3 regions of the Exiguobacterium sp. UBA1053 genome follow, and region 2 is predicted to be linked to each of the others. Evidence: predicted binding sites of a transcription regulator. Region 2 holds the regulator's gene; each other region holds the start of a gene.

The links. The regulator Rex, encoded in region 2, represses fermentation and respiration genes when NADH is low (regulators of the CRP and FNR family bind a similar motif). The targets are predictions, from matches to a motif close to TTGTGAAATATTTCACAA.
Region 1: B3G15_RS09510 (cytochrome ubiquinol oxidase subunit I) is a predicted target of Rex. The motif match lies at 1,417-1,434, and genes of this name have one in related genera.
Region 3: B3G15_RS03005 (L-lactate dehydrogenase) is a predicted target of Rex. The motif match lies at 2,304-2,321, and genes of this name have one in related genera.

The regions. Positions count from the first base shown of each region.
Region 1 covers NZ_DCDO01000013.1:337,865-341,221, reverse strand. Annotated here, with positions in the region: gene B3G15_RS09520 (LysR family transcriptional regulator) at 1-222, shown strand, start outside; gene B3G15_RS09515 (N-acetyldiaminopimelate deacetylase) at 206-1,318, shown strand; gene B3G15_RS09510 (cytochrome ubiquinol oxidase subunit I) at 1,553-2,950, shown strand; gene B3G15_RS09505 (cytochrome d ubiquinol oxidase subunit II) at 2,963-3,357, shown strand, end outside.
Region 2 covers NZ_DCDO01000013.1:1,128,035-1,131,391, forward strand. Annotated here, with positions in the region: gene tatC (twin-arginine translocase subunit TatC) at 1-686, opposite strand, end outside; gene B3G15_RS13360 (twin-arginine translocase TatA/TatE family subunit) at 694-891, opposite strand; gene B3G15_RS13365 (redox-sensing transcriptional repressor Rex) at 891-1,550, opposite strand; gene B3G15_RS13370 (ATP-binding cassette domain-containing protein) at 1,718-3,357, shown strand, end outside.
Region 3 covers NZ_DCDO01000003.1:387,671-391,027, forward strand. Annotated here, with positions in the region: gene B3G15_RS02995 (M42 family metallopeptidase) at 1-334, opposite strand, end outside; gene B3G15_RS03000 (GNAT family N-acetyltransferase) at 495-1,004, opposite strand; gene B3G15_RS03005 (L-lactate dehydrogenase) at 1,261-2,217, opposite strand; gene B3G15_RS03010 (DUF92 domain-containing protein) at 2,383-3,162, opposite strand; gene B3G15_RS03015 (5-formyltetrahydrofolate cyclo-ligase) at 3,156-3,357, opposite strand, start outside.

The DNA.
Region 1 (3,357 bases), 790 kb from region 2:
ATGGCTCTACATGGAATTGGATTTGCGATTTTACCCGAGTCGACGATTCAGCAATCAAATGAAGTCATGCAGCTTCCTTTAAAAACATCGTCTGGAAAAATATTAAAGCGAGATACATGGATTTTGTCTACGGAATCGATGCTTGAACTAAAACAAGTTCAAGCGTTTTGGGATATCGTAAAAGAAGAAGGAGGAAGTCAGTCAGATGGAATACGCCATTGAAATGCGGCGCGCGCTTCATAAAATACCAGAACCAGGGTTCAAGGAATTTAAGACGCAAGCTTTTATATTGGAACAAATTCGTGCTTATCCACCAGATCGTGTCACGTATGACACGTTTGAAACGGGTGTTTTCGTTCGAGTGAAAGGATTGACTGGAAATCGGACGATTGGATACCGGGCAGACATTGATGGGTTACCAATCGAAGAAGCGACAGGTCTTCCATTTTGTTCGGAACATCCAGGCTTCATGCATGCCTGTGGTCACGATATGCACACGTCGATTGCGTTGGGATTGATGAAACGAATCATTGAATTGCCGGTCATGGATGATGTCGTCTTTTTATTCCAACCAGCGGAAGAAGGTCCGGGCGGGGCAGAACCGATGATTAAAAGTCCGTTGTTTGAAAAATATCGTCCAAGTGAGATGTATGGTCTTCACGTCGCACCGGAATATCCAGTCGGTACGATTGCGAGCCGTCCCGGCGTCTTGTTCGCGAGTGCTCGAGAAGTCCATATCACGATCTATGGTCAAAGTGGTCATGCGGCCTTTCCTCATTTGACGATTGATACGGTCGTTGCGCAAGCAGCCTTAATCATGCAATTGCAAACAATCGTCAGTCGATCCATCAATCCGATGAACTGTAGCGTCATTACGATCGGAAAGGTCGATGCCGGGATTCGGGAAAACGTCATCGCCGGTAGAGCTGTTCTTGACGGTACGATGCGCGCACTCAATGGAGAAGACATGGAAAAACTGGAACGACGCGTTCGTGACATCATTCGAGGAATCGAAGCTTCCTTTGGCGTCAAGATTGATCTACAATTCGGAAATCGTTATTACGAGGTCGTCAATGACCGACACATCGTTGATAAATTTTCATCATTCGTCAAGATGAATGCGAACTACATTGAATGTGATGCAGCAATGACAGGAGAAGACTTCGGATTCATGTTGAAGGAAATTCCAGGGATGATGTTTTGGCTCGGAGTCGACAATCCGACATCTGGACTTCACCAACCAACCTTGAATCCGGATGAATCCGCGATTCCATTTGTGATTGATTTACTCGATCATTATTTCCGAGAATATGTTTAAAAAGTTTTATGAAATAATGAAGGACATTAAGCTTTCCCTTTCGAAATCAAGAATGGGAGAGCTTTTTATATATGTAAGAATAGGAGTTTTCGAACATTTTGTGAAAAAAATCACGTGCACATGTGAACAATTTGTTACATCAAACATTATAAACAGACATAAAGGGTTATGTTCTCTATGATACGGTTATAGACCATATAGAGAAGTATGTTTTAGGAAGAGGGGGCTATATACATGTTCAATGATCCCGTATTGCTCAGTCGATTGTTGACAGGGCTCACATTAGCGTTTCATATTATATTCGCGACGATTGGCGTCGGGGTACCACTCATGGTACTCGCTGCTGAATTCATCGGTCTGAAACGCAAAGATCCGGATTATATTTTATTAGCAAGACGGTGGACGCGTGGATACGTCGTTACCGTCGCAGTCGGTGTCGTGACAGGGACGGCCATCGGATTGCAATTATCACTACTTTGGCCGTCACTCATGCAAGTGGCTGGTCAAACGATCGCATTACCACTGTTCATGGAAACATTCGCATTCTTCTTTGAAGCGATTTTCCTCGGTATTTACCTGTATACATGGGATCGATTCAAAAACCCATGGTTACACTGGTTGATCGGGATTCCAGTCGTCATCGGTGCGACAGCATCAGCATTCTTCATTACGACGGTCAACTCCTTCATGAACTCACCAGAAGGATTTAAGATCGTCAACGGAACGCTAACGCAAATTGAACCATTAAAAGCAATGTTCAATACAGCAACACCTACAAAAGCAACACACGTCATCGTATCGGCTTATTTGACAGTCGCCTTCATCTTGGCGGCAATCGCGGCGTTCCACTTACTCCGCAAAAAAACACTCTCAGCAGCGGAAACAGCGTATCACAAAAAAGCACTTCGCTTAACGGTTATGGCTGGATTGATTTTTGCCTTCTCGACTGCACTTGTCGGGGACTTCTCAGGGAAATACTTGGCGAAATATCAGCCAGAGAAACTCGCGGCTGCTGAATGGCATTTTGAAACGACAAGTGAAGCAGAATTGATTTTTGGTGGGATACTTGATCAGCAAGAAGACGGCAGTTATGAAATCAAGGGAGCCGTCAAAATCCCATATGCACTCTCGATTCTTGCGGGTGGAGCCCCAGATACAGAAGTCATTGGTCTAAATGAGTTCGCAAAAGAAGATCAAGCACCGCTGATCGTTCACTATTTCTTCGATATCATGGTTTCGATTGGTATGTATTTGGCTGCCATCTCTGCCTTGTTCATCTTGGCATTCCGTTTGAAAAAATTAAATCCTTATAACAAATGGATTTTAAGAGGTGTCTTCATCGGTGGACCTCTGGCGATGATTTCCATTGAAGCAGGTTGGATGTATGCTGAAATTGGTCGCCAACCTTGGACACTTTACGGCATCATGCGGACAGCAGATGCGGCGACGACATCAACTGCCGTCGGTCCGATGTTGATTCTATTCAGTGCCTTGTACTTGATGCTCGGTACGATTTGTACAGTCGTATTATTACGGATGTTCAAGAAAAACCCGGTTGGAAAAGAACTTCAAGAACTTGCTGAAAACCACCACGCACGTGGGGAAGCTATGTTCGTGGATGATAACAAGTAAGGAGGGAACGATTTGGACGTTCAAACACTAGGAATTACGGTCCTCTGGACTTTCCTGTACGGATATCTCATCGTTGCCTCAATTGACTTCGGTGCTGGATTTTACGCCTTTTATTCAAAATATACGAAGCGGGATCATTTAACGAATCGATTGATTCTTCGTTATCTCTCACCAGTGTGGGAGGTAACGAATGTCTTCTTCGTATTCTTCTTCGTCGGACTAGTCGGGTTCTTCCCGGATACCGCTTACTATTTCGGTACGGCACTGCTCGTGCCAGCCTCGATCGTTCTCGTATTGATTGCGATTCGTGGTAGCTTCTATGCATTTGCCAATTATGGATCAAACGACAGCATGTTCTATACGTTCTTATATGGAGCAACTGGTCTATTGATTCCGGCGGCGATGTC
Region 2 (3,357 bases):
AAGATGCTGATCTCATAGAGAACGAACAATGGAACCGAGATCATCAAGTGTGACGTCACGTCCGGCGGTGCGATCAATGCCGCAACGACGAACAGCGCAAAGTACGCATATTTCCGATTCTTTCGCATGAAATATGGCGTCACGAGACCCAGACGTGTCAGGAACATCGTCACGACCGGCAATTGGAAAAGAAGACCGAACGGCATCGTCAACCGGATTAAGAAACTGAAGTAGTTCTCCACTCCGATGACTTGTTCGATTCCGAGCTCTTTCCCGAGATCCGTTGAGACTTCAAGCAAGAAGGGAAGCAACCAGAAATACGAGAAGGCTACGCCAGCCAAAAACAGAAAGAAGATGACCGGAATATACGTCAATGTCGCTTTTTGCTCCTTGTCATAAAGTCCTGGTCGGACGAATGCCCAGAGTTGATACATCCAGAACGGTGACGCTAAAATCAGCGCAATAATGAACGCAAGATTCAAATACAACATTAAAGGATCGGCGACGTTGAAGGCATTCAAACCGATACCGAGCTCTTTTAAGTCTGCTTGCAAGAAGCGGACGAGCGGTCGGACGAGCGGAAATGCGACAGCGAACAGGACGACGACGATGATAAGCGACCAGACGATCCGCTTTCGGAGTTCGTCAAGGTGCGACGTCATGCTTTGCTCTTGATCAACCGTCATGATTCAATCACTTCTCTTTCGGTTCGTCCTTTTTATCGTCGTCCATGATGCCGTTCGTGGCATTCTTGAACTCTTTCAATGTCTGACCTGCAGCACGTCCGAATTCTGGTAACTTCTTCGGTCCAAAGATGATCAACGCGACGACCGCGATTAATCCGATGCTCGCAGGTCCGATACCTAGTGTGAGCGGAATAAGGTTTTCCATTATGATTTCACTCCTTCAGCTGATTGCGAATAATGCTTCATGAAATAAACTAACGACTGCAACTCGATCGATAAATCAATGTGATGGACCCGGACGCTCGCTGGCACGTTCAACCGTGCAGGCGTAAAGTTCAGGATGCCTGTCACACCATACTCGACTAACTCATCCGCTACTGACTGCGCGAACTGGGATGGAACCGTCAAGATGGCAACATCGACCTGATTCGCTTCGATTTGTTCTTTCATGTCCGAAACATGATAGATTGGAACGTCATGCGTCGTTGTTCCGACCTTCTCTTCGTCCGCATCAAACGCAACGACTATCCGAGTACTATTATTCTTTAAAAAGTTATAATTTGCAAACGCTGTTCCGAGATGACCGACCCCGATTAAGGCAACATTCGTCACCTCATCTTGATTCAAGGTTTTGCGGAAAAACGTTAAGAGATGTTGAACGTTGTATCCATACCCCTTCTTCCCTAATGCCCCAAAGTAGGAAAAATCGCGACGAATCGTTGCTGAATCAACCTTCACCGCCTCGCTTAACTCAGCAGAAGAGACGCGGAGCTTGCCTGAATTGTATAAACTTTGGATGAAGCGATAATATAGCGGCAACCGTTTTGCTGTCGCTTGTGGAATTTTTGTGTCTGGTCCATTCATCCTGCAGTTCCCCCTTCGGCCACATCCATCGTGGCACCCAAATCTTTGCAAAAAGCTTTCTACTCTCCTTGATTGTAAACCACTTCACATAGAGTCACAAATAATATATTCCGCAGGACCTCGCGCTTTTGTTCGTGATAGACTAAAGGGTGGAAGGATGGATGGAAATGATACTCTTACAAGTCAACCAACTCTCGAAATCATTCGGCGTCGAGCCGATTTTAGAAAATATCAAATTGGAAGTACAAGAGCGCGACCGCATTGCGCTCGTCGGACGAAACGGTGCCGGTAAATCGACCTTGCTCAAAATCATTGCTGGCGAACTCAGTCATGACTCAGGTGACATCATGAAAGGCAAGGATGTCAAAATCGGTTATCTCGCGCAGGACAGTGGTCTTGAATCGAACGAGACGATCTGGAACGAGATGCTGACCGTCTTCGAACATCTTCAGGAACAAGAACGAACACTGCGCCGGATGGAAATTGAAATGGGTATGGAGCATATCTTGAACGACCCGGTCGCGTACGATCGTCTCCTGAAGACGTATGATCAAGCGCAACACGACTTCTCAGAAGCGGGTGGTTATCAGTTCGAAGCAAATATCCGCTCCGTCCTGCACGGTATGCGCTTTTATCCGGATGATTATTCGCGCCGGATTCAGACATTATCCGGTGGTCAACGGACACGGCTTGCCTTAGCGAAGATGCTCTTACAAGCACCAGAGCTTCTCATTCTCGATGAGCCGACCAACCACCTCGATATCGATACGCTCGCGTGGCTCGAAAGTTACCTCGGTGGTTATCGTGGTGCCGTCCTGATCGTCTCGCACGACCGGTACTTCCTCGACCAAGTCGTCAATGTCGTCTACGAACTGTCGCGCAATGTCTGTCGTAAGTTCACGGGGAACTATACGAAGTACTTGGAGCAAAAAGCGGCCTTATACGATCAGGAAATGAAGCAGTTTGAACAGCAGCAAGAAGAAATCGCGAAGATGCAGGACTTCATTCAACGGAACATCGCCCGGGCGACGACGACAAAACGTGCCCAAAGTGTCCGGAAACGGCTCGAAAAGGTCGACCGACTCGATCGTCCAGATGGAGATGAGCGTAGCACGGTCCTGTCCTTCCCGATTGAAAAACAGAGCGGGAATGACGTTCTGCAAGTCAATCAACTGGCGATCGGTTACGAAGAAGCTGTCTCAAAAGACATCACCTTCCGCTTGCAACGCGGTGAATCACTGGCACTCGTCGGACCGAACGGAATCGGAAAGTCGACGCTTCTAAAAGTCCTCGTCGGTCGCTTACGCCCCCTCTTCGGTGATTTCCGTTTCGGAACCGGCGTCTCGATCGGCTATTACGATCAAGAGCAGGCGGAACTCAATGACCGGAACCGTGTCATCGATGAGATTTGGAACGAATGGCCACTGATGCGTGAACAAGAAGTTCGGTCTGTCCTCGGGCAATTCCTATTTAGCGGTGACGATGTTTTCAAGATCGTCCATGAGTTATCCGGTGGCGAACGCGGACGTCTCGCGCTCGCGAAACTGAAACTCCGGAAGACGAACGTCCTCGTCCTCGATGAGCCGACGAACCACTTGGATCTGGATTCGAAGATGGTCCTCGAAAATGCGCTCGTCGACTACGAAGGGACATTGCTATTCGTCTCTCACGACCGTTACTTCATCGACCGGATCGCGACCCGCGTCATCGAGATGAGTGAAGCCGGCGTGACGGAATACCTCGGTGATTATTCGTACTACACGGAGAAGAAAGCGGAGCAAGAAGAGATTGCGCGTCTTGAAGCAGA
Region 3 (3,357 bases), on a different contig from region 2:
TACCTGAAACCGTTTGACCGTCCATCTTGTGAATGAGACAGTTCTCACCTTCGATCGCTGTCCAAGCATATCCCCCTAGTTGTGATAAACGAAGTCGTCCTGTTGGTAGAATCTCTTTCACCATCGCTCCTAGTGTGTCGACGTGTGCCGTCAGTAACCGCGTACGCGTTGAAGCACCAGGTAGTGTCGCTAAAATCGCTCCTTTTTCAAGTTTTCGATACGTGACCCCTTCTGCGATCAATCGCTTTTCTACATATGTAATCGCTTCTTTTGTCGAACCTGTTGGACTCGGAATCGAGACAAGCTCTTCAATCGTTCGTATGACTTCTTTCATGTTCATTCGCTCCCTTTCAATCGGACTACGACGTGACATCCGCTTTGTTCTCATGATAACAAATATTCATTCTTTGCCGATACTGATATCCTACGGATACCATACGAAAAAGCTGTAGCACTTTTTTTGCTACAGCTTCTTTCCACATCATCTGAAGAAATTAGACGTACTTCTTCATCCAAATATCATCACGATATGTGCCGTCTTCTAATTTTACGGAATCTGGATCTTCGGCATATACTTCAAAACCGAGCGACTCATAAAGATTTTGTGCGGCCTCGTTCCCTGATAAAACGGCAAGAATGACTTGCTCGACGTCCGGTAACTTCTTCGCTTCCTCGATTAAGGCTTCCATTAAAGCGCGACCAGTACCACCGCGATATTCAGGTGATACGTATACTCCAGAAATCATCGCTTTATGCGATTCACGTGACAATTCATATGGTTTGACCTGACCAAACCCAAATAATGTATCACCGTCGAACATACCAAGCCAAACCTCATCGGAGTCGGGTTCTCCCTCAAGTCCTTCTTGTACTTCGCGGAGCGGGGTTTGCTGTTCATCATCAAACGAATGACCGAATGCATCTGGATGATTTTTTAATCCCTCAAGGCGTAGATTCCAGTATTGTTCTGCATCCTCTTTAGTTAGTTTTCGAAAAGTATACATGACTGTCGGTTCTCTCCTTTTTGGGTATCATGACGTACAAAAAAATGACGTAAAAATGCTTCTATCTCTTACTTAACCCTTTTCTAGTAAAATAAAACCTAGATTTTTTTCTTTTTACTACCGGATGAATAGATGTGATTTTTTATGTATTCGTTCTCTACATCAAAAAAACTCAAGTGTGGACAATATGAAGCAAGTCCGATACTTGAGTTTTTTGCTACTTTATTTCGTAATACCTTCATCATGATGCGTACGCTTATCCTTGCAAGACGGGTTCAAGCGTCTGACGTAATACATCAGCAGAATGATGGAATTTCTTCAACTCTTCTTCCGTCAATGAGACTTCAATGATTTCACGCACACCTTGACGATTGATGATGGCGGGAACTCCAATATGGATACCGGAAATTCCGTACTGCCCATCGACATGCGCACCGACCGTCAATAGACAGTTCTCATTTCCGAGGATGGCACGAACGATCCGAACGAGTCCCAGCCCGATCGCATAGTAGGTTGCCCCTTTGCGCTCGATGATATGATAAGCAGCATCTCGGACGTTGATGTAGATTTGATCAAGATCTGCTTGAGAATAACGATCGTCTTCAGCAAGTAGTTCATCAATCGTTTTTCCATAAATGCGACTGTTACTCCAGGCTGCGAATTCCGTGTCACCATGTTCGCCAAGAATATAGGCATGGGCATTTCGAGAATCAATGTGAAAGTATTCTCCAAGCATTTGACGCAGACGTGCTGTATCCAGCACCGTTCCTGATCCAAATACGCGGGATTTCGGAAGACCAGAATATTTCCAGGCAAGATGCGCCATGATATCAACCGGATTGGAAGCCACGACGATGATCCCATCAAAACCAGAATCCATGATTTGACGAATCATTTCTTTCATGATCAAGGCATTCTTTGCAACGAGATCGAGTCTTGTCTCACCTGGTTTTTGTGGAGCGCCTGCCGTGATGACGACGACTTCCGCTTCGCGGCAGTCTGCGTAGTCGCCCGCCCATATTCGCATCGGTGAAGAGCTAAATGGTGTTCCGTGGTTTAAGTCCATTGCCTCGCCCTCTGCTTTGGCTTTGTTGACATCAATGATGACAAGTTCTTCACAAAGTCCAGCTGTTGACATCTGATAGGCAAAGCTTGAACCGACTGCACCAGCTCCAATGAGGGCTACCCGTGTCACTTTCGCATGTAATTCCATATCGTTATGTCCACCCTTTCATTCGTTATAAGAGTTTGTTAACTATCTCACAAGTAAATTGTAACATCTTTCACATTCTTTGTATCATGTGAAATTAATCACATTTGTCCATTTTGTGTCATTGATATCCTAACATAAGGAATTACATACTCATATACTTTCCAGTTACCAGAATCGAACGATGATAAACCCGATTCCACTTGCCAAACCGCTCGTTAAGACATTGACAGCATCATTCCCTAAAAATCGAATGCCCGAAACGTAAGCTGTCGGTTGACCGTGATGCTCTCGCTTTTCCGTGTATTCTCCACAAACCGTACATCGGTAAACACGTTGCCCTACTGCTCCAAATAGTGTATCCAGCAGACTCCCGAGTACACCGATGCTTGTTACGAGTAAGACGTCTCTTAAAGAAAGAGAAAATATCCAATGCGCTGCTATCGCGATGAACGCAGCTCCTGCGATCGTACCGACCGTCCCAATCAGCGACATCGCTCCACTCGTTCCTGCTGGTACCCGTCGTAACGTTTTGAGAGACCATGGATCACGTTTTGAGAGCGGTCCGATTTCGGATGCCCACGTATCAGCATTCGATGCTGCGATGACGAATAGAAATAACAAGAGATACGCAAAATCCATCGTTATAGCATACGCTAAGGCAGCACCGAACGCTACCCCTCCATTCGCAAGGACCTGCCATCCGTCACGCGCGCCGTCTTTCTCAACGATGGAGTCGACCGATTGTTTTCTGGACTGTCCGACCTTCGATAACAAGCTCGAGCTACCAAAGAAGAGCAAAAGAACTACTAATCCTTGCCATCCAAATCCGAATGAGACACCACTACCGACGAGCAGGGTCATGATCGCACCACTTGTCGTCAATAAACGAAAAGATCGCCCGGTCCAAGCAAGCAATAGACAAAACAAAATGGTCGCGCTCAACATCGGATGACCTCTAAGTCAGTGACGATCAGGTCAACTGGGATATCAAAGGCTTCGACTTCAAAATCGGAAAGAAGTTGTTCAGAAAAGGCAATCGATACTTTACATCCTGCATAGGTCACGAGTGCACGATCGTAATAGCCTCCTCCCCACCCTAAACGATATCCGTCCCGTCGATAGGCGCGACCCGGAACGAGA